Regions from separate parts of the Gardnerella lacydonensis genome, predicted to be linked through region 4. Evidence: riboswitches for the same ligand, from Rfam matches in the RefSeq annotation. Region 4 holds a riboswitch; each other region holds the start of a gene.
What was found. Region 4 has a riboswitch for thiamine pyrophosphate ahead of ACJV45_RS04210 (ECF transporter S component). Riboswitches for the same ligand answer to the same signal wherever they lie in the genome.
Positions count from the first base shown of each region.

Region 1 (4,873 bases), on a different contig from region 4:
CGAAGGAAGAAATAATTCTGCAATAATATTTAATGCTGGATTCTTAGCTCCTGGAAGCGTAGTGCGTGCAAGGAATCACGCAGGATCTTATGGACCTTGGTCTAATATGCCTGGCGTTAAATCTGAAAATTTGGATGAGTTATCGAATAACACAAACTCATCTCAATCAAGCGGCAGTATAAATTCAGATCATGCAAGTAGTTCTGTAGATAGCACTCAAACAGGTGGTAATGAGTCAAATGCGCTAAAAGAAGAAGATATGCGAAACGTGCTATCTGCTGACTCAATGGTTGCGCAACGTAGTAGCGTGTGTAGGCCTGAAACAAAAGCACCAAAAGAGTGGAGTTCGCCTTCAGATTGCGTATTCTTCCCAGTCGTAGTCAATAAGAAAGTAGTACAAGTGCATCCATTGCTGCTGAATGACTCTGAAAAGCATGCTGTAAATTACGTGCTACGCAATGGCAATTCCGGCGGCAAATGGCTTGGTTTTGGAGATGCTGACAGTCTTATAAGCGTGGATGATGATGATACGCTTTCTGCAAACCAGTCAGAAGTTGCTTGGAAGCGCGGGGAGTATGTTGCTCCTCAAGAGCAGGCGGATAAGCGCAGTAATTACTCTAACGCAGGCAATGAGCAGGATTCATTTATTCTTTTGCGCGGATGGCGTAGGCGAAATGTAACGCCAGAACCGAGATATAATATTGTAACTCGATTCGCTACGTTGCGAAGTGTTGGCAATGCTGCTGCCGACTACAAGATTACTTGGGATAAGAATAAGCCATATGTTGGTGAACGTTCTGACGACCCAGGATTTGAGCTGGTTGGCGCGTCTGGTCATCAATCGCTTGTGTACCGTTATAACGCGAGTACGAAAAATAAACAAATTGATTTAAACCAATTGCAGAATGCTCTCACTCTTAAGCCGAATATTCCAAACAGCATGAGTGAAGATGAGTTTAAGAAGATTCAACCATCTTTGCGCGTTGTAAACGGCGCGGATAAGGAAAATGGCGAGCATAGCAGTAAGGTTACAGTACAGCTTCCTGACAACAAAACTAGGGTAGATCAATTCGGTCATGATGATGGTTCCTACTTCTTCACGCTTAACGGTGAGTATATCAATATACCTGATTTAGTATTAGGTAATGGAAACTATGGTGGCGGATTAAATGTTTCTAACACTAATGGCATGAATTACAGTACATTGGGTAATAATTATTCGAATATGAGTCCTCAAGATATTACTGTGAACAAATGGTGTGAGGGTAGTGGTACTGCAAATCCAAATTGCAAGACTGTCAATTCCGATTCCTTTAAGCTTACGAAAGTTTTAGGTGGAAATAAGAATATAGAAACTGCAGATGATGTAGCTGGAACATCTAAGAAAGCTATTGCTCCAGTCTATGCTTTGTCGCTTTCTAATGGTTGGGCAATGAGAAGCTTAAAGAATACTTATGGCTATGATGCGCAAACTCATTTTAAGAATGTTGCTTCTGCAACTTCGCTCATACCAGTATACGTAGTGCCGGTTGATGTAGTAAAGCCTAAAGCTGAATCTATAGGTTCGCTTAAGACTTCGACTATGGATAAGCCTTACGAGGTTACTGCTAATGACATTAACTTCGCTTTCACAGGTAATCCAGATGCTAAAGGCAAAGTGAATGGCAAAGAGCTGTTAGTAAACGCTAGCGATGATTTTGATTCTCGAGATGTAGTTGAGAAGAATCTTCAAGTATGCGTGCGAAAGTTAAACAATCGCAAGCCTGTTGATGATACTTGCACGCCTATTTTGAAGCGCGATGCCAAAGGCAACGCAAGTGTAGATACTGAAGCATTGCAGAGGCTGCTTATAACTAATAGGAATACGGCTGTTTACGCAGTATACGCGCAGACAAAAGATAAGTCAGATAATGAGAGTGAGCACTATGATGCTGGTAAAGATGATAAGAATGCAATCATCGGCTATATAAAGATTACTGGCATCAACGTGTCGCCAATTCCGCTGCCGTTTACTGGTGGAAACGCTGCTATTACGTACACCTTCTTATTCGGCATATTGATGGCGCTCTTCATAGCGTCGGGTGCATTCGGTAGGCGCGGATGGTTGGCATCTGTGCTTAGCGGAAACGGCATCAGTGGCGAGCTAACATACAGCAAGCATTGCAACGCTTCGGCAGAATCGTTGCGCAATAGCAGACTATTTGACTGGTTTAGTCGCTGAATTAGATCAGGCTTGCTTTTGTGTGCTAATGTTTGCTTTTTGTTACTTTTATCCCGCGTTTGTTTACGTATCGGGCGATTTTGGGAACAAACGCGGGGTGTAGTAAGTCACAAATAAACGATATAGTCAAATAATGGTTCGGGGTGCGTTTAAACGCTGAGATTACACCCGTTGAACCTGATCTAGATAATGCTAGCGAAGGGAATATCATGACAGAATTGTCACTAGATTCGCATACTAATACATTTAATATAAATCTATCTAATCCATACAATACATCCAATACATACAATACATCCAATACATCCAATACATCCAATACATCCAATACATCCAATACATCCAATACATCCAATACATCCAATACATCCAATACATCTAATCAATCTAATCAATCTGCAGAAAGCTTATTTTCTACACAGCGCAAAAACTCATTACCATCGTGTGAAAAACCAGTGATTCCACGAGTGCTTTCCATAGCCGGCACAGACCCAACTGGTGGTGCTGGAATTCAAGCCGACTTAAAATCAATCATGGCTTCCGATGGTTTCGGCATGTGCGTTACAACAAACTTAGTAGCGCAAAACACATGCGGTGTGCGAGAAGTATATACTCCACCAACATCATTCCTAGTATCTCAACTAGAGGCAGTATTCGACGATGTAAAAGTAGATGCTGTAAAACTAGGAATGTTAGGTGATAAACCCTATATTGATATAGTCGGAGAATGGCTTGAAAATCATCCAGTTCCTGTAGTCGTGTTAGATCCTGTTATGGTTGCTACATCAGGCGATCGTCTTCTTAAAGAATCTGCAGAAGAATCCTTACGACTTCTCATAAAAAAAGCAGATATTATTACACCAAATATTCCAGAACTTGCTGTTTTATGCAATAGCGAACCTGCAACGAGTTTTAATCAAGCTTTAGAACAAGCTAAAATTTTAGCTAGTGAAAATAATGTTATTGTAATCGTTAAAGGTGGACACTTAACAGGAAAAGACGCTGGAAACACCGCCGTATTCCCAGATGGCACTAATGTGCATGTTCCTTCACGCAGAGTAGACACAAAAACTACACACGGTACAGGATGTTCGCTTTCATCATCATTAGCAACGCGTGTATCCTTAGCTCTTAAAAACGGCAAAACGCTTGAAAATCCTGCAACCGTATCAGAAGCATTAACTTGGACAACGCATTGGCTTAACGAAGCAATACGCAACGGCGAAGATTTGCATGTTGGAAAAGGGCATGGTCCAGTAAATCACGCCGCACGACAATATAGGCTTGAACTTGATTCCTCTACAACGCCTTGGGAACATCTGAAAGACGATAATTTAATTAATCTTGACGGATCAAATCCGGAAACCTGTTATGTTGTGCCAAAAACATTGCCTAGAAAACCTAAAATATGCGCTGCAGGACGCTGGACTCAAGCTCTTTGGAATGCCACTGCAGACGTTGACTTTAATATTATGAATCTTGATTTTATTAAGTCTTTGGGAGATGGGTCTTTAGACGAGGATTTGTTTGACTTTTACCTGAATCAGGATGCTGAATATTTGAAACGTTACTCTCGGGCGCTCGCGGCCACTGCTGCTAAAACTCAAGATGATGATGCGCGCGTGCACTGGTCTTCTAGCGCTGCCGCATGTATTGAAGCAGAAAGCGAATTGCATCGTAGCTGGTTTAAGAAAACAGGTACTGCTATGAAGTCAGCATGTTCTCCTGCAACTCTTGCCTACGTTAATCATCTTTTAGCTACAACCTTTAGTGAAGATTATGTTGTTGCTGCAGCTGCTATTTTGCCGTGCTACTGGCTTTATGAAGAAGTTGGGCATGTTCTTGTTGAAAAAACTACTCCAGATAATCCTTATAACGATTGGATTTCAATGTATTCGTCGAAAGAGTTTGATGCGAGTGTTAGAAAAGCGATTGAATGTGTTGAAAAAGCTTTCGAACAAGCTTCACCAAGCCAGCGTATTCTTGCCGTGCAAGCATATATGACGTCTTGTGTGTACGAGTACGATTTCTTTAATCAAGCACACCGTTCACTCAGATAGTCACTCAGATAGTCACTTAGTTAGATAGTCACATATCTAATTAATTAGACAGTTATTAGGAATCATTTTCTACTATTCGTCTGCGATTGGCGTTATCTACAAAAATCGCAGGCGAATTTTTCATATTTTGCTATTCCTAAATCCGAATCAAGTATAGTAAATCTTATTTATGTAAAAACGAAATATATGTAAAAAACAATAGTCAAAAAACAAAATGCGAATTAAAAATTATTTGAAAGCGAGATAAGAATGAGCGGAACCCTAACGCGCAAAAACTACGTTACAAGAACCATTATTCGAGTTATTGCTATAGTGTCATCAATTTACGGAATGATAATGTCTTGGGATTCAATGGCACTCACATATTTTACAAATCTTTCCAATCTGATGATTTGCGTTGCGCTTATAGGATCTTTGATCTTAGACACTTTCAATGTTTTTAAGCCAAAAAATATTGCAGAAAGCGTTAAATCCGAAGGATGGGTAGATTCAAAACCAAACGCATGGTACGTTTTCAAATTCATGATGACGATTTCAATCGCCGTAACATTCACGCTGTATCTTTGCTTCCTAGCGCCTACGAACAAACTCG
Region 1 is NZ_JBKQXT010000001.1:441,193-446,065, forward strand. Features, by position in the region: gene ACJV45_RS01950 (cell wall-binding protein) at 1-2,221, shown strand, start outside; TPP riboswitch at 2,351-2,443, shown strand; gene ACJV45_RS01955 (bifunctional hydroxymethylpyrimidine kinase/phosphomethylpyrimidine kinase) at 2,431-4,281, shown strand; gene ACJV45_RS01960 (hypothetical protein) at 4,531-4,873, shown strand, end outside.
Region 1: it holds a riboswitch for thiamine pyrophosphate, as region 4 does, so the genes downstream of both, ACJV45_RS01955 (bifunctional hydroxymethylpyrimidine kinase/phosphomethylpyrimidine kinase) here and ACJV45_RS04210 (ECF transporter S component) in region 4, are expected to answer to the same signal.

Region 2 (4,873 bases), 160 kb from region 4:
TTCAAGCTGGATTTAACCCAACTAAAGATCCTCTTACAAGCGAAAAAGTTGGAGGCGTAGCTGCTAAAACCTACGAAAACATTATTGCTGTTAAGAAGGGATCCGAAAAGCTTGCTAAAATCAAGGCTCTTGTAAAAGCGTTAAAAACAGATACGGTCCGTGATTTTATAAAGAAAAACTACAATGGCGCTGTTTTGCCAGTTTTCTAAGATGATTACAGTGTTCTAGCCATAAACAAGTATGAGACATGTGACTCACAAAAGCATAGAGGCGCATGCCTCATGCTTGTTTTTCAAAATCAGTGAGAGATAATATGATTCAAATTAAGCATCTTTATAAAACTTACTCAAGTGGTAAGCAATCGCATGAAGCACTTAACGATATTAATTTAACTATTGAATCAGGCGAAGTGTTTGGTATTTTGGGATCTTCTGGAGCTGGAAAATCATCATTAGTCAGATGCATGAACTTGTTAGAACGTCCAACATCTGGAAGAGTGATAATAGACGGAAAAGATATTACGGACGCAAAAAATAGAGATTTGTCTAAAATAAGATCGAATATTGGAATGATTTTCCAAAACTTTAGTCTTTTCCAACAAAGAACTGTATTACAAAATGTGACTTTTCCTTTGGAAATAAACAACACTCCTAAAGAAAAAAGAGAAGAACGCGCAAAGTATTTACTTGATTTAGTTGGATTAAAAGATTTAGCAAACCGCTACCCCGTTCAGCTTTCTGGCGGACAACAGCAAAGAGTTGCAATAGCGAGAGCACTTGCTAATAATCCTTCTATAATGCTTTGTGACGAAGCAACAAGCGCCTTGGATTCAACAACTACAGCACAAATACTTGACTTGCTTAGAAGAATCAACCGAGATCTTAACGTAACACTGGTTATTATTACTCACTCGTTAGCAGTAGCAAGAAATATTTGCGATAGGGTTGCTATGATTGACGGCGGAAAAATCGTAGAAATCGGTGACACTTCAACACTTTTCAAAAATCCTCAAAGCAATATTTTAAAAACGCTTATTGCAGACGAACATGTTGAAAACCATAGGGGAACTAAATCCAATAATAGTAATTCCGAAAATGGAATAACCACTAATAGCGCAACAAATAATGGGGTGAAATAAAAATGCAAGAAAATATTTCACAATTTATAGACGAATATGGAGAACTACTCATTGAAGGCACAAGAGATACAATATCTATGACTTCAATATCTACACTATTCGCATACGTAATAGGATTACCAATAGGAGTTCTTCTTATAACAAGCGCAAAACAAGGAATACGCCCTAATTCATGTTTGAATGCGGTTTTAGGTTGGATTGTAAATATTGTTCGCTCAATACCGTTTATAATCCTACTCGTTGCAATAATTCCACTCACTAGGCTTATTGTTGGAACGTCTTTGGGCGTTTCTGGTGCTATTGTTCCTCTTGTTCTAACAGCTGCACCATTCGTAGCACGAATTGTTGAACAATCTCTCGCAGAAGTTGATGGAAGTCTTATAGAAGCTGCACAAAGTTTTGGTGCAAGCAATACGCAAATAGTATTCAAAGTATTGCTTTTTGAAAGCTTGCCTTCATTAATTCGTGGAGCAGCATTGACTTTCATTACACTTTTTGGATTCTCTGCAATGGCTGGAACCGTTGGCGCAGGCGGCCTAGGAGATATTGCAATTCGCTACGGATATCAGCGCTACCAATATGATGTTATGAGTGTTGCTGTTATTTTCTGCATTCTGCTCGTGCAAGTAGTACAGACTGTTGGAGATTTAATATCCAATAAAATCAACCATCATGAACGTCGATAATATTCGATAATAAAAGTCACAAATAAAATCCTAGTAGCGAATAGCATGCATTAAAAACTATTAATCGCTTCTAGGATTTTATATTTATCAAATGGTCAACCACTCAACATGCCTACGATTTACTAAAAAACTACCGAATAATGTAAAATGTCTGAGTCACAACATTTTGCAGGGGTGCTTTCTTTTTAAAGAAGGCTGAGATAGGCGAAAAACCTGACCCTTCGAACCTGTTAGTTAATACAACGTAGGGAGCAACGATTAAGTATGACCTCAAACTATCCATACGCATCAATGCGTGACCAGTTCAACCTAAACACATGCTTTATTGCAGATCCTAAACTATGCAAGAATCGCGCACTCACGGATGTAGTTGACGACTCTTTACGTGCAGGATCAACATTTATAAGGCTTAATTGTGCGGATGAAAGCGCAAAAGAAATCACATCAATCGCACGAGATATTGCACAAATCATAGAAGATAACGATAAATGTGATTCAGTAACTTTCGTAATAGACGGAAGAGTTGACGTTGTCTGGCAGGCAAGAAATCAAGGAATTAAAGTCGATGGAGTTCATCTTGCACAAAGCGACATGGAACCAAAAGAAGCACGAGCACTTTTAGGAGAAGACGCAATAATCGGCTTATCTGTTGAAACAGAAAGTCTTGTTAAGGTTATTAATGAACTTCCTGATGGCTGCATTGATTATATTTGTGTAACAGCAATGCATAATCCAGAAGATGGTTGCGAAAACACTACTCCAACTTACGAATTAGAACCAAATCACACTATTTTAGATGAAGCAAAGATTAATACTATTTGCTCAGCAAGCGATTTTCCAGTACTTGTTGGAGGAAGAACATCTTTAGAAGATGTTGAAATGATTGCTCGCAGTAAGGCTGCAGGATTGTTTGTATCTGAAGCATTGTACGTAAGCGAAACACCAGAATCCACAATGAGTGAATTCGTGGAACGCTTTACACACATTCGCGGCAATCAAAAGCACGGTTATGCAAAACGCGTTATAGTGCAGGAAAAAGCTGACGAGAAAGTTAGCGATACACCAAAATTCATTAATGCTAAAGAAGCAAAAGACGCTGCAAAATTAGCAAAGCAGCAGCGCGTTGATATCGCTTCTCGCGGATGTACTCAAAGAGACAAAGCTCATATTCGTAAAACTACTCCAGTTCACTTTGAATATGAATATGGTTCTTACGATTTGGAAGTGCCATATACAGAAATTAAGCTTTCTGATACTCCAGGCGTTGGCCCTAACCCACCATTTAAGGATTACAACACAGAAGGTCCTAAGTGCGATCCTAAAGAGGGCTTGGCTCCTCTTCGTCTTGATTGGATTAGAGATCGCAATGATGTTGTTGAATATGAAGGTCGTAGTCGAAATCTTCAAGATGACGGTAAGCGAGCTATTAAGCGAGGAAAAGCTTCTAAAGAATGGCGTGGTCGCACTCATAAGCCGATGAAGGCTGCAGATCATCCTATTACACAGATGTGGTATGCAAGGCATAATATTGTAACTCCAGAAATGCAATATGTTGCAACTCGTGAAAACTGCGATGTGGAACTTGTTCGTTCTGAAGTTGCAGCTGGTCGCGCTGTTATTCCTTGCAATATCAACCATCCTGAAGCAGAACCTATGATTATTGGTTCTCGCTTCTTAACTAAGCTCAACGCAAACATGGGTAATTCTGCTGTCACATCTTCTATTGACGAAGAAGTAGAAAAGCTTACCTGGGCTACTAAATGGGGCGCGGATACCGTTATGGATCTTTCCACAGGTAACGATATTCACACAACTCGAGAATGGATTTTGCGTAACTCCCCTGTTCCGATTGGCACTGTGCCAATGTATCAGGCTTTGGAAAAGGTTGAGGATGACGCTTCTAAGCTCAGCTGGGAATTGTTCCGCGACACTGTTATTGAACAGTGCGAGCAAGGCGTTGACTACATGACTATTCACGCAGGCGTACTTCTTCGATACGTGCCTCTTACTGCAAACCGCGTAACCGGTATTGTTTCTCGAGGCGGTTCCATTATGGCTGAATGGTGCTTGCAACACCATCAAGAAAGCTTCCTTTACACTCACTTCGAAGAATTATGCGAGATTTTCGCCAAGTACGATGTTGCGTTCTCTTTGGGTGACGGCTTGCGTCCAGGAAGCTTAGCTGATGCTAACGATGCTGCTCAGCTTTCCGAGCTTATGACTCTTGGAGAGCTTACTAAGATTGCTTGGCAACACGATGTTCAGGTTATGATTGAAGGCCCAGGACACGTACCATTCGACACTGTCCGTATGAATATTGAAATGGAGAAAGCAATTTGCCAGAATGCTCCATTCTATACTCTTGGTCCTTTAACAACCGATACTGCACCAGGATATGATCACATTACTTCCGCTATCGGCGGCGTTGAAATCGCTCGTTATGGCACAGCAATGCTTTGCTACGTCACTCCTAAAGAGCATTTAGGACTTCCTAATAAGGACGACGTTAAGCAAGGTGTTATTGCTTATAAAATTGCTTGTCACGCTGCGGATCTTGCTAAGCATCATCCGCATGCCATGGATCGAGATAACGCTATAAGCAAGGCTCGTTTCGAGTTTCGCTGGCTGGATCAGTTTAATTTAAGCTACGATCCAGATACCGCTATTGCTTTCCATGACGAAACGCTTCCAGCAGAGCCAGCAAAAATGGCTCACTTCTGTTCCATGTGTGGACCAAAATTCTGCTCAATGGCTATTTCTCAGAATATTCGCAAGCGTTTCGGTGGCGCAGCTCAACAAGAACAACTTGTTGAAGAAGCCCGCAGTCAGGCTATTGCCGAGGGTATGAAAGAGATGAGTAAAAAGTTCCAGGAAGCTGGTTCAACGTTATATCAAAGCGCCAAAGCGTAGAGTATCTATGTTTCTAAAGTTTTGATATTACGAAAATAAGGCGAGTTAGTGCAAGATTAATCCTGCTCAAGCTCGCCTTATTTTTATTTGCAACAGTTTTATTTGCAACAATTTTGAACAGTCTTTAACATATGGGAAA
Region 2 is NZ_JBKQXT010000003.1:239,045-243,917, reverse strand. Features, by position in the region: gene ACJV45_RS04835 (MetQ/NlpA family ABC transporter substrate-binding protein) at 1-209, shown strand, start outside; gene ACJV45_RS04830 (methionine ABC transporter ATP-binding protein) at 314-1,138, shown strand; gene ACJV45_RS04825 (methionine ABC transporter permease) at 1,141-1,824, shown strand; TPP riboswitch at 1,985-2,092, shown strand; gene thiC (phosphomethylpyrimidine synthase ThiC) at 2,089-4,734, shown strand.
Region 2: it holds a riboswitch for thiamine pyrophosphate, as region 4 does, so the genes downstream of both, thiC (phosphomethylpyrimidine synthase ThiC) here and ACJV45_RS04210 (ECF transporter S component) in region 4, are expected to answer to the same signal.

Region 3 (4,873 bases), on a different contig from region 4:
AAACCATACTTCTAAGTTACTTTAAATATTCGACGTGTAAATACACCTTATATTTACTTTTAGCCTAAAAAATCATTATTACACAATATGAACAAAATACACGCTAAAATACAAAAATTGTGACCAGCTATCCATATAGGAGCTGGTCACAAAATCATACTCAAAATTCTTTTAAAACTTAGATTTCCAACTATTCCATTTGAGCTTTGCTTAAAATCGTATCTGCAGAATGCTGCAACTTTTGCAACTCTTCTTCAGTCAAATCGAGCTTGCACTGCTCAACAATGCCATCTCGACCAACAATCGCTGGATAAGAAAGATAAGAATGATATTCTTCACGATAATTGGATACAGGCATCTGTTCTCTAGAATCCGTCATTACAGCATTCACTAAACGAACAGCTGCTGCAGCAATACCGTAGTTGGTATATTTCTTTCCATAGAACACAGTGAAACCGCCTTCGCGAGTTTCATCATCAACAGCATCCAAGTCAATGTTCTTTTCCTCAGCAAGATCAGTAATTGGCTGCTCTAACACTTTTACTGTAGACCATGCAACGAACTGTGAATCGCCGTGCTCGCCTAAACTATAACCTTTAACTGCCTTAGGATGAACTCCGAAGAACTTTCCTACAGCACGATGCAAACGAGCAGAATCAAGAAGAGTGCCAGTACCAATAACTCTTTCGTATGGGAGTCCAGTAGCTTCCTTGTAGAGCTGGCAAATAGCATCACAAGGATTAGTGATATCGATCAAAACGCCATGGAATCCAGAAGCTTTAATTTTTGCACCAACTTCTGCAACCTCGTTACGGTTATACTTAAGCTCCGCAAAACGATCTGGATGAGGAACATCCAAAAGTTTTATATGACCCAAGGCGCTTACGATTACTTCTACGTCTTTTAATGCTTCATAGTCGTTTACTGTGATATTAACGTTAAAAGGTACATTATCCATTGAATCTTCAAAATCAAGAGCATCAGCCTTAACTTTTGCTTCATTTGAATCATAAAGATACAAATCGTCAACGTGACCACCAATAATGAGCTGATGGGCTACTGCAGCACCAACATTACCCATGCCTATAACAGCGACTTTTCTCATATGAAACATCTCCTTCTGTTTTTAGTTTTTCACAAAAATAGCACTATTTTGGAGATAATGAAAGTAATTTTAGAAAAATTTTTTTAAAATTTTAAGAAATCATTGAAAATATACAAAAACGGTCAGCCACATTTTATTGCGACTGACCGAAAATAAACTTCAGCTCAAAGCTTAAAAAGCTTAAACAAGTCTTATGAAAAACTTATAAAAGCCCTAGTATATTACTTCATATACTTCTTGCAAGCCTTGAATGCGCTGTAACCAGCATACTGAGCGGTAGAGCCAAGCTCTTCCTCAATCTCAAGCAAGCGGTTGTACTTAGCGATACGCTCACCACGAGCAGGAGCACCAGTCTTAATCTGACCAGTGTTCTTAGCAACAGCAAGATCAGAAATGGTGGTATCTGGGGTTTCACCAGAGCGGTGAGAAACCATAGAAGTAAAGCCATTCTTGGTTGCAAGCTCAATAGCGTCGAGGGTTTCGGTAACGGAACCAATCTGGTTCAACTTTACGAGCAAGGAATTAGCTGCTCCAAGTTCAATACCCTTAGCCAAACGCTTTGGATTGGTGACGAGCAAGTCATCGCCAACGAACTGCAAACGATCACCAAGACGCTTGGTGATTGCTGCCCAATCATCCCATCCTTCTTCCTGGAATGGATCTTCGATGGAAACGATTGGATACTCGTTGATAAGCTTCTCGTAGTAATCGAGCATATAAGCAGAATCACGCTCTTCGCCGTCGAAACGATACTTGCCAGTTTCCTTGTTGTAGAACTCAGAAGAAGCAACGTCGAGGGAAATACCAATCTGCTTGCCTGGCTCGTAACCTGCAGCTTCGATTGCATCCATGATGTACTTCAAGGAATCTTCGTTGGACTTCATCTTTGGAGCGAAGCCACCTTCGTCACCAAGACCAGTAGCCAAGCCTTCCTTCTTCAAAACGTTCTTTAAGGTGTGATAAACCTCAACACCAGCGCGCAAAGCATCGCTGTAAGTTGCGAAACCGTATGGAGAAATCATGTATTCCTGAATATCAGTTGCAAAATCAGCGTGAGCGCCACCGTTCATGATGTTCATGTTTGGAACTGGAAGAATATGTCCGTTAGTTCCGCCGATGTAACGATACAATGGAAGCTCTGCAGATTCAGCAGCTGCATAAAGAGCAGCAAGAGAAACGCCAAGAATAGCATTTGCGCCAAGCTTACCCTTGTTTGGAGTGCCATCAAGCTCAATCATGGTTTCATCAAGAGCACGCTGGTCAGAGGCATCCATGCCAATAACCTTTGGAGCAATTACTTCATTAACAGCCTTAACTGCTTCCAAAGTACCCTTGCCCTGATAACGGGACTTGTCGCCATCACGACGCTCCCAAGCCTCAGCCTCACCAGTCGAAGCACCAGAAGGCACTAAGCCAATGCCCTGAGCGCCATCTTCGGTCTCCAAATAAACCTGAACGGTAGGATTTCCACGAGAATCCAAAATTTCGCGTGCATATACGCTTTCAATAGCTGCCACAACTACTCCTTATTCATTTTGTTGGTTGTGTAACATATTCAAGATTAATGCGTTTTATGGACGTTATTTCGTAGCGTAAGTCGTTAAAGATACAAGCCTATATAATCTAAGCGTTTCGCGATTTGTCCATGCCTTTATATGATAATAACAAACTGACACGGGGTGCAATTATTTAATTGTAATTGCTGAGATTATACCCGTCGAACCTGATATAGCTAAAACTATCGAAGGGAATGTCGTTATGAATAACCTTTTTAGCGCGATTGCAAAACTGCATCGTAAAGCTTTTATTTCTTTAAAAGCTTGGTTTTCTACTATAGCGATTCTTTTTTTATGGTTTTTAACAACCTTAACTCCTGCCGAAAATCGCGCTTTGCCATCTCCAAGCGAGGTAATAAAAGCATTTGTTGACTTAAACAACGAAGGAATATTACTACCGTCTCTTGCAATAAGCATATTTAGAGTTGTAGCTGGTCTTCTTTTAGGAATTGCTTTTGCTTTGCCATCTGGAATCATTTCTGGCGGAAGCAAAATAGGAGAATCAGTAATAAATAAACCAAGTCATATGCTCAGATCCATACCATTCCCAGCATTAGCGCCTTTATTGATCATTTTTCTCGGTGTGGACGAAATGATGAAAATAATGCTTATAGCGCTTGGCGTTTTTGGACCAATGTATGTCAATATTCGAGATGGAGTAAGGAACATTGACCCTAAACTAATAGAACTTGCAAAGGCTTATAACGTTAAAAAATCGACTGTTTTTACAACAATTTTTATGCGAGGAACACTAGCTAATTTTATGACAGGATTGCGATTTTCAATTTCCGTAGCATGGGTTGCTTTAGTTACTTGTGAAACAGTTAATTCTTCAATAGGAATCGGATATATTCTTTCTAGAGCTCAACAATTCTTTAGACCAGATCAAATGATGGCATGCATTATTTTATATGCGATTGCAGGACTTGGATCAGAAGTTACTGCAAACATATTCGAATATTGGCTTATGCCAGAACGCAGAGTAAATAGAGAATCTTAACAAAGAGTTGATTTTAGAAATTCACGTAAATAAAGAATTTATAAAATCCTCTGTGAATTTTAAAGATACTTTTAACGATACTTTTAAAAATAAGTCAATTTTTATAAAAATTTAATCAACAAAATTTAACCAACAACCAAATAAACCAAATAAGAAAAACACAAAATGAAAGTAGAGGAGCCAAATCATGGCTAATTTCAAAATACAAATTGCTAGCAAACGCTCTATTGCAGCAGTATGCGCTTTTTGCGCAACTATCGCTCTCGCATCTTGCGGCGGAGTTCAAAAACCTGCAAATAACTCCCAATCTTCTAGCAAAGATACGGGAATAATGAGGGTTGCTTATCTTTCTACAGCAAACTATTTAACAACGTTAAAAAATGAAAAATTCCTTCAGGAAGAATTTGGAAAAGCAAAAGTCACCTATACTGGACCATACACTCCAGTTGATGGTCTTACCGCAGTTATGAGCGGAAGCGCTGATGCAACAACTACTGGAACTGGACGATTTATTGATTTGATTGCAGAAGGTCAACCTTGGGTTGCATTTGCGCTCGAATATTACAATGGTGATTCTCAAGGAATCGTTGCATCCGCAAAAAGCGGCGTAAAAACACTAAAAGACTTATATGGAAAGAAAGTTGCTATTATTCACAACGGTGATACTGGCGATTACATGCTTCACCGCGCATTCGATAAAAGCGGATTAGACGTTTCTAAAGTGCATAAAGTAGAGATGAGCCCTAAGAACTTCCAGGCAGCATTTACATCTGGGCAGATTGATGCAATTTCCTCATTCGATCAGAATCTTGCTGCAGCGATGACAACCCCTGGGTCAAAATTACTTGTTAACGCTAAAAAGTATGGCAACATGAATGTTACCATTCACATTGTTTCTAGAAAATTTGCTAAGAAGCATCCTGAGCTCGTTAAAAAAATGTATAACGCTCTTGTTCGCGAAGCTAATAAGTCGCATAAAGAAAAGAATGTTATTGGGAATGCTTATAAGCAACTTGGAGCAAGCGATACAATCATTAAGCAGATTGAAAAATTCGATAATCCAACAATTAAGCCAATCGATAAGAAAGGCTTAGAAATGATGAAGGTTCAGGCAAAAGAATACGTAAAATATGGTTTAATTAAGCAAGCTCCAACAAACTTGGATGATTCCGTAATGGATTGCAGCAAGTAACCTAAACCTTTAAAATACGC
Region 3 is NZ_JBKQXT010000002.1:392,775-397,647, forward strand. Features, by position in the region: gene ACJV45_RS03695 (FtsB family cell division protein) at 1-7, opposite strand, end outside; gene ACJV45_RS03700 (L-lactate dehydrogenase) at 191-1,105, opposite strand; gene eno (phosphopyruvate hydratase) at 1,327-2,622, opposite strand; TPP riboswitch at 2,771-2,873, shown strand; gene ACJV45_RS03710 (ABC transporter permease) at 2,864-3,661, shown strand; gene ACJV45_RS03715 (ABC transporter substrate-binding protein) at 3,849-4,853, shown strand.
Region 3: it holds a riboswitch for thiamine pyrophosphate, as region 4 does, so the genes downstream of both, ACJV45_RS03710 (ABC transporter permease) here and ACJV45_RS04210 (ECF transporter S component) in region 4, are expected to answer to the same signal.

Region 4 (4,873 bases):
CGAGTCCGACGACATTCGTCTTACACAAAAAGATATTCAGGACGTGTCCTTCGATTTAGAAGATGAAGGATACGCTATACCTCAAGTTGATGCGGCTCTTTCTAGGTTGGAACGTGCTGTTGTAGATAAAACAACTGAATACGAAATTTCTCATCGCGGTAGAATCGTTTGGAAAGCACAAGCCGATAGTGAATACCGTGTTTTGCTTAATCATTCTCAGCGCGATTACAAGATGCGTTTTGATTCTGGTCAATCACGCAAGCCTTCGTATGATAAAAAACAGGTCGATAATGTTGTCAATAAGACCTTAGATAAGATTTCTATTCTTCTTGGTTATAAACCAACGTGGGGTAATACTTCAAGCGATCTTGATGGCATTGACGCAATGTTTGTTTCCAACGTGTTGTTTACACAGCGTTCTGGTAAACATGGATACGATGAGCGTCAAGTGGATTATTATTTGAACGCTTGCATACGATTGCTTAGTAGGCTTGAATCTTACGATCGTGTTTCTAAGTACCTAGATTTTGATTCTAATGGTGCTGCCGCATCTTCTGTTAACGCAGCATATAGTCAGCCGACGCCACAGTCTGTGCAATCTGCAAATCCTATGCCTCCATCTATTCCCGTTGAGCATAATGCGGATTCGTCTGTAGTAAATCCTGTTCAAAATACTGTTGAAGCAGATAATCCTGTTGCAAATGATATTTTTTCTAAAACTACAGTTGATGAAGTAGATTCGCATCATATTAGTGCAGATAGTGTGCCAGTCGTTGAGCATGTTGCAGGTAGTGATAATAGTTCTGCACAGCATGTTGAAGATATGCCTCAAGATAGGCAAAGCATTTTCGCACCTGTAGACAACAGTGTTGATAACAATAGTGGTGCTTCTCTTAACGATTTGCACCATGGGGATAGGGCTATTTTTACGCCTCATTCTGCTAATGTAGAGCCTAATGATGATACTGATGACGAGATGTCTCAGGCGTCTACTGTTATGCCTCCTACGTTCCCGCCATCGTATGCTCCGAAAGATTCTTATTCGCAGACTTATACAAGAGACAGTGCTATTCCAGCTGCACCTAGCCAAGATTCTTATAGTCAGAATCATGTTAATGCTGCTAATGCTGTTAATGATAATGCTGTTAATGCTAAAGATGATGATAAGAATGATTCAAAAAATAGTGCTTCAAACCCTGTTGGTGATTTGAATTTGTCTCTTCTTGCATCTCCTAAATTTGAGCCGTCGCAAAGTCTCAATTTAGATATTCCAGATCTTTCATTCCCAGTTATGAACCATTTTAATGCTTCTTCTGAAGATTTTAATGCTAACAATGCTGGCAATAATGATTCAGATGATTTGGATGATACTGGCGAATCTAATTTCGGTGGTTTTGTGAATCCAAGTCACAACTAATCTATAAAAATACTTTGGATTAGCAGATTAAGAGTTTTTGATTTTCATGCCGCTGTATAACGATGAGGCTGTAGTTCTTAAGACTTTTCCTTTAGGAGAAGCGGATAGAATTGTAGTTATGCTTACTAAAAAGCATGGTAAGATTCGTGCTGTTGCAAAAGGTGTTAGGAAAATAAAATCTCGTTTTGGGGCGCGTTTAGAACCTTTTATGCGTGTGAATGCACTTTTTGCTACTGGAAGAACTTTTGATGTTGTTTCTCAAGCAGTTTTAGTTTCTGCTTATGCTGAGAGCATTTGTGCTGATTATGATTTGTATAGTCGCGCTAGCATGATTGCAGAAATCGCAGATGATTTGGTTTCGACTTCTGCACAGTATCAGGATTCTTGTATGCAATACAATCTGCTTGTTGCAGCCTTATCTGCTCTTTCTAGGGGATTGCATAGTGCTGATTCAATTGGATTCTCATATGTTTTAAGAGCGTTAAAACTAGCCGGCTGGTCTCCTATGCTTAATGAATGCGTAGTTTGTGCAACTAAAGATGATTTATCATATTTTTCCTCTTGTTCTGGAGGAGTTATGTGTTCTAAAGATCATGATTTGCAGTCAATTAAGTGCAATGATTTAGCACGTTTTCAAATGATTTCTTTGATTAATGGCGATTGGAAGAATATAGACGGAACAGATATTGATTATTTAACGTATAGATGCGTTGAGCAGTGGTGTGAATATTATCTTGAGCGTCCAATTAAATCAATGCATTTATTAGAAAATAATATGTGATTTAATATAGCTTTTTTAGCGTCTTGCTTTAGCGTTTTAGTGAGCGTTTTTGTTAATTTTTTGTTTGAATTTTATAATAATTGTCCTCGCTGTCTGATGCAATAATGATTGATATCAGACACGGGTGCTCTTTCAAAGAGCTGAGAAGATTACTGTCTAACCGTTTAACGTGATTCGGTTAATGCCGACGTACGGAGTTTTCTGCAGGGTCGCCTTTGTTTGATAACTGATAATGAAAGGAGACCCTAATGGGTGCATCTGTTGAAGAAGAAACCGTGCGTCCATCTTTGCGATGGAATGTAGCTGATATTACGCTCACGGTTGTTGTAGCTGTAGCTTCTGGTATTATCTTCTGGGGTATCGGTTTGATTAGCGAGCCTATTTCTGCTGCTCTTAAGCTTATTCCAGTTCCAGGCGTCAGCGCATTGTACTACGGTTTGTTCTATTTTGCTGGTCCTTTGGCTGCTATTATGGTTCGCAAGCCAGGTGCAGCATTGTTCGGTGAGTTTATTGCTGCAATGGTTGAGTTGACCGTTGGAAGTCACTGGGGCGGTATCGGTACCGTTCTTCCTGGATTTGTTCAGGGCTTGTTTGCTGAGTTTGCATTCTTGTTCTTCATGTATCGCAAGTGGAATGTTGGCTTAAGCGCACTTTCTGGCGCATTAGCTGGTTTGGGTGGAATCGTTTCAACCTACCCGTTCTACTATGCAGGTGTTCCAATCTTTGGTTCATTCATGGTGATTCACACTATTTGCAGCATGATTTCTGGTGCTGTAATCGGTGGCGTTTTGATGTGGTACTTGTATAAGGGTATTGCTGCCACTGGCGCATTGAGCCGCTTTGCTTCTGGCAAAGAAGTGCGCGCCTGATTTTACGGGTAAGTACAAGTAAAATCAAGTTATAAATTTGATTTGTGGGCGGGGGATTAATTACCTCGCCCACTTTTGTAAAGTCGCAAATAAAAGTCAAAATAAAAGTCAAAATAAATCACAAATCACTATAAAACAAAGGAGTTAGTATGCTAAGAGTACGTCTTGAATATGTGCATCCATGGACGAATCACGCAGGCATGTACCTTGCAAGAAAGCGCGGATTGTATGCGCAATACGGATTAGACGTAGAGTTTACAAGCACGGATACGGAGCGCGGAGATGTTCCAGCATGCTTGGAGCGTGGAGAAGTAGATATAGCTCTTGTTCGTTTAAATCAGCTTTTGGCTCATCAAAATGGTGCAAACAAGTTGACGTCATTTGCTGTAATGAATCAATCTCAAATTGGCGGAATCATAACAAATAAAAACACGGGCATTACTCGATTTAAAGATCTAGAAGGAAAGCGCGTAGTAATCCCTATGGGCGTTAAGCGTCTATACACGGAGCTTCAGCAGGCTGTTGCTGCCGACGGCGGCGATTTTAGCAAGCTGATTACAATTGACCCAGGTCCATGGGAGCCAGACATTCGAGCCGTAGAACGCGGAATGTGTGATGCTTTTATTAACGTAGCTTGGTGGGAGCCATATCAGGGTTCGCTTCCGTTTGATCAAGTTGTTGTTCTTCCATTCGATTCTATTGGCGTAGCGCCGCATCATTCTTACTATGTTTGCGCTCGCCAAGAGATGATTGAGCGAAATCCGCAATTAATACGCAACTTTGCAAGCGCAACCGTTAAGGGCTATGAGCTAGCAGGAAAAGACCCTCAGGCTGGTGTTGATGCTTTGCAGAATGCGCTTTGCCATATTAGCCCAGAGGCTTTGCGTGCCTCGCTAGACGAAGTCATTCCGTCTTGGTACGACAAGAATGGTCGTTGGGGCACGGCAGACATGGCTTTGGTGGAAAACTACACTCGTTGGATGAGTGAAAATGGCCACTTAAGTGTGCCTCTTGATTGCGCGCTAAAAAGCCTAGAAAACGGATGTGTAACAAACGAGTATTTGCCAGAATAGTCGTTAATTTTGCAATAGTTAGTTTTGCGATAGTTAATTTTGCAATCGTTAATTTTGCATAAGCAAAGTCGCCAGCAGCCGCGCATGAGCTAGTTGGCGTCAAATAATTCTGCAAAAAAATGCGTGAAAAACAATGAACCTGTAGTTAAATATTTGTGTAAATTGGAGCGAATATGGAAAACGAAAGCAACGACCCTCAGCTAGATATTGTTGCTCAAAGATGGGCAAATGTTGATTTAGATGAGGCAAATACTGTGTGCTCGCTTTTAGAGGAGCCGCTAGAAGTAGATTGCGTTTTAAGCCATAGTTTGCGCCCGATGGCTGCAGGTTCATTGCTTCGCGCGCATTACAAAGATAATGCATCAAAGCAATCTAAAAGTTTGGACGTTTATATTAAAAGATGCAGCACAAAAGTGAGGCAAGCTAGCACAATCAGACCGTATCATCGTTTTGCTGAACATCTTTTAAAAAACAGAATAAGCACGCCAAAATACTTGTATTTTAACAAAAATAGCGAGTCTTTAGGTTTAGAAAAGAATACTGCTGGCGATACTTGTGGCGATATTTACGTAGACGGCACTCTTCTTGTAATAGGCGATTGCGCTTACGAAGTGACTTTAAAAGCTAGCGGGGAAGACCGATACAAAGACGCGTACACTTGGGATCCGCCTAAAACGCGTGAAGAAGCCAAAAATCTTGGAGCAATGATGGCAAAAATCGCCTTAGCTTCGCA
Region 4 is NZ_JBKQXT010000003.1:82,434-87,306, forward strand. Features, by position in the region: gene ACJV45_RS04200 (DivIVA domain-containing protein) at 1-1,417, shown strand, start outside; gene recO (DNA repair protein RecO) at 1,464-2,198, shown strand; TPP riboswitch at 2,309-2,411, shown strand; gene ACJV45_RS04210 (ECF transporter S component) at 2,447-3,067, shown strand; gene ACJV45_RS04215 (ABC transporter substrate-binding protein) at 3,217-4,140, shown strand; gene ACJV45_RS04220 (phosphotransferase enzyme family protein) at 4,314-4,873, shown strand, end outside.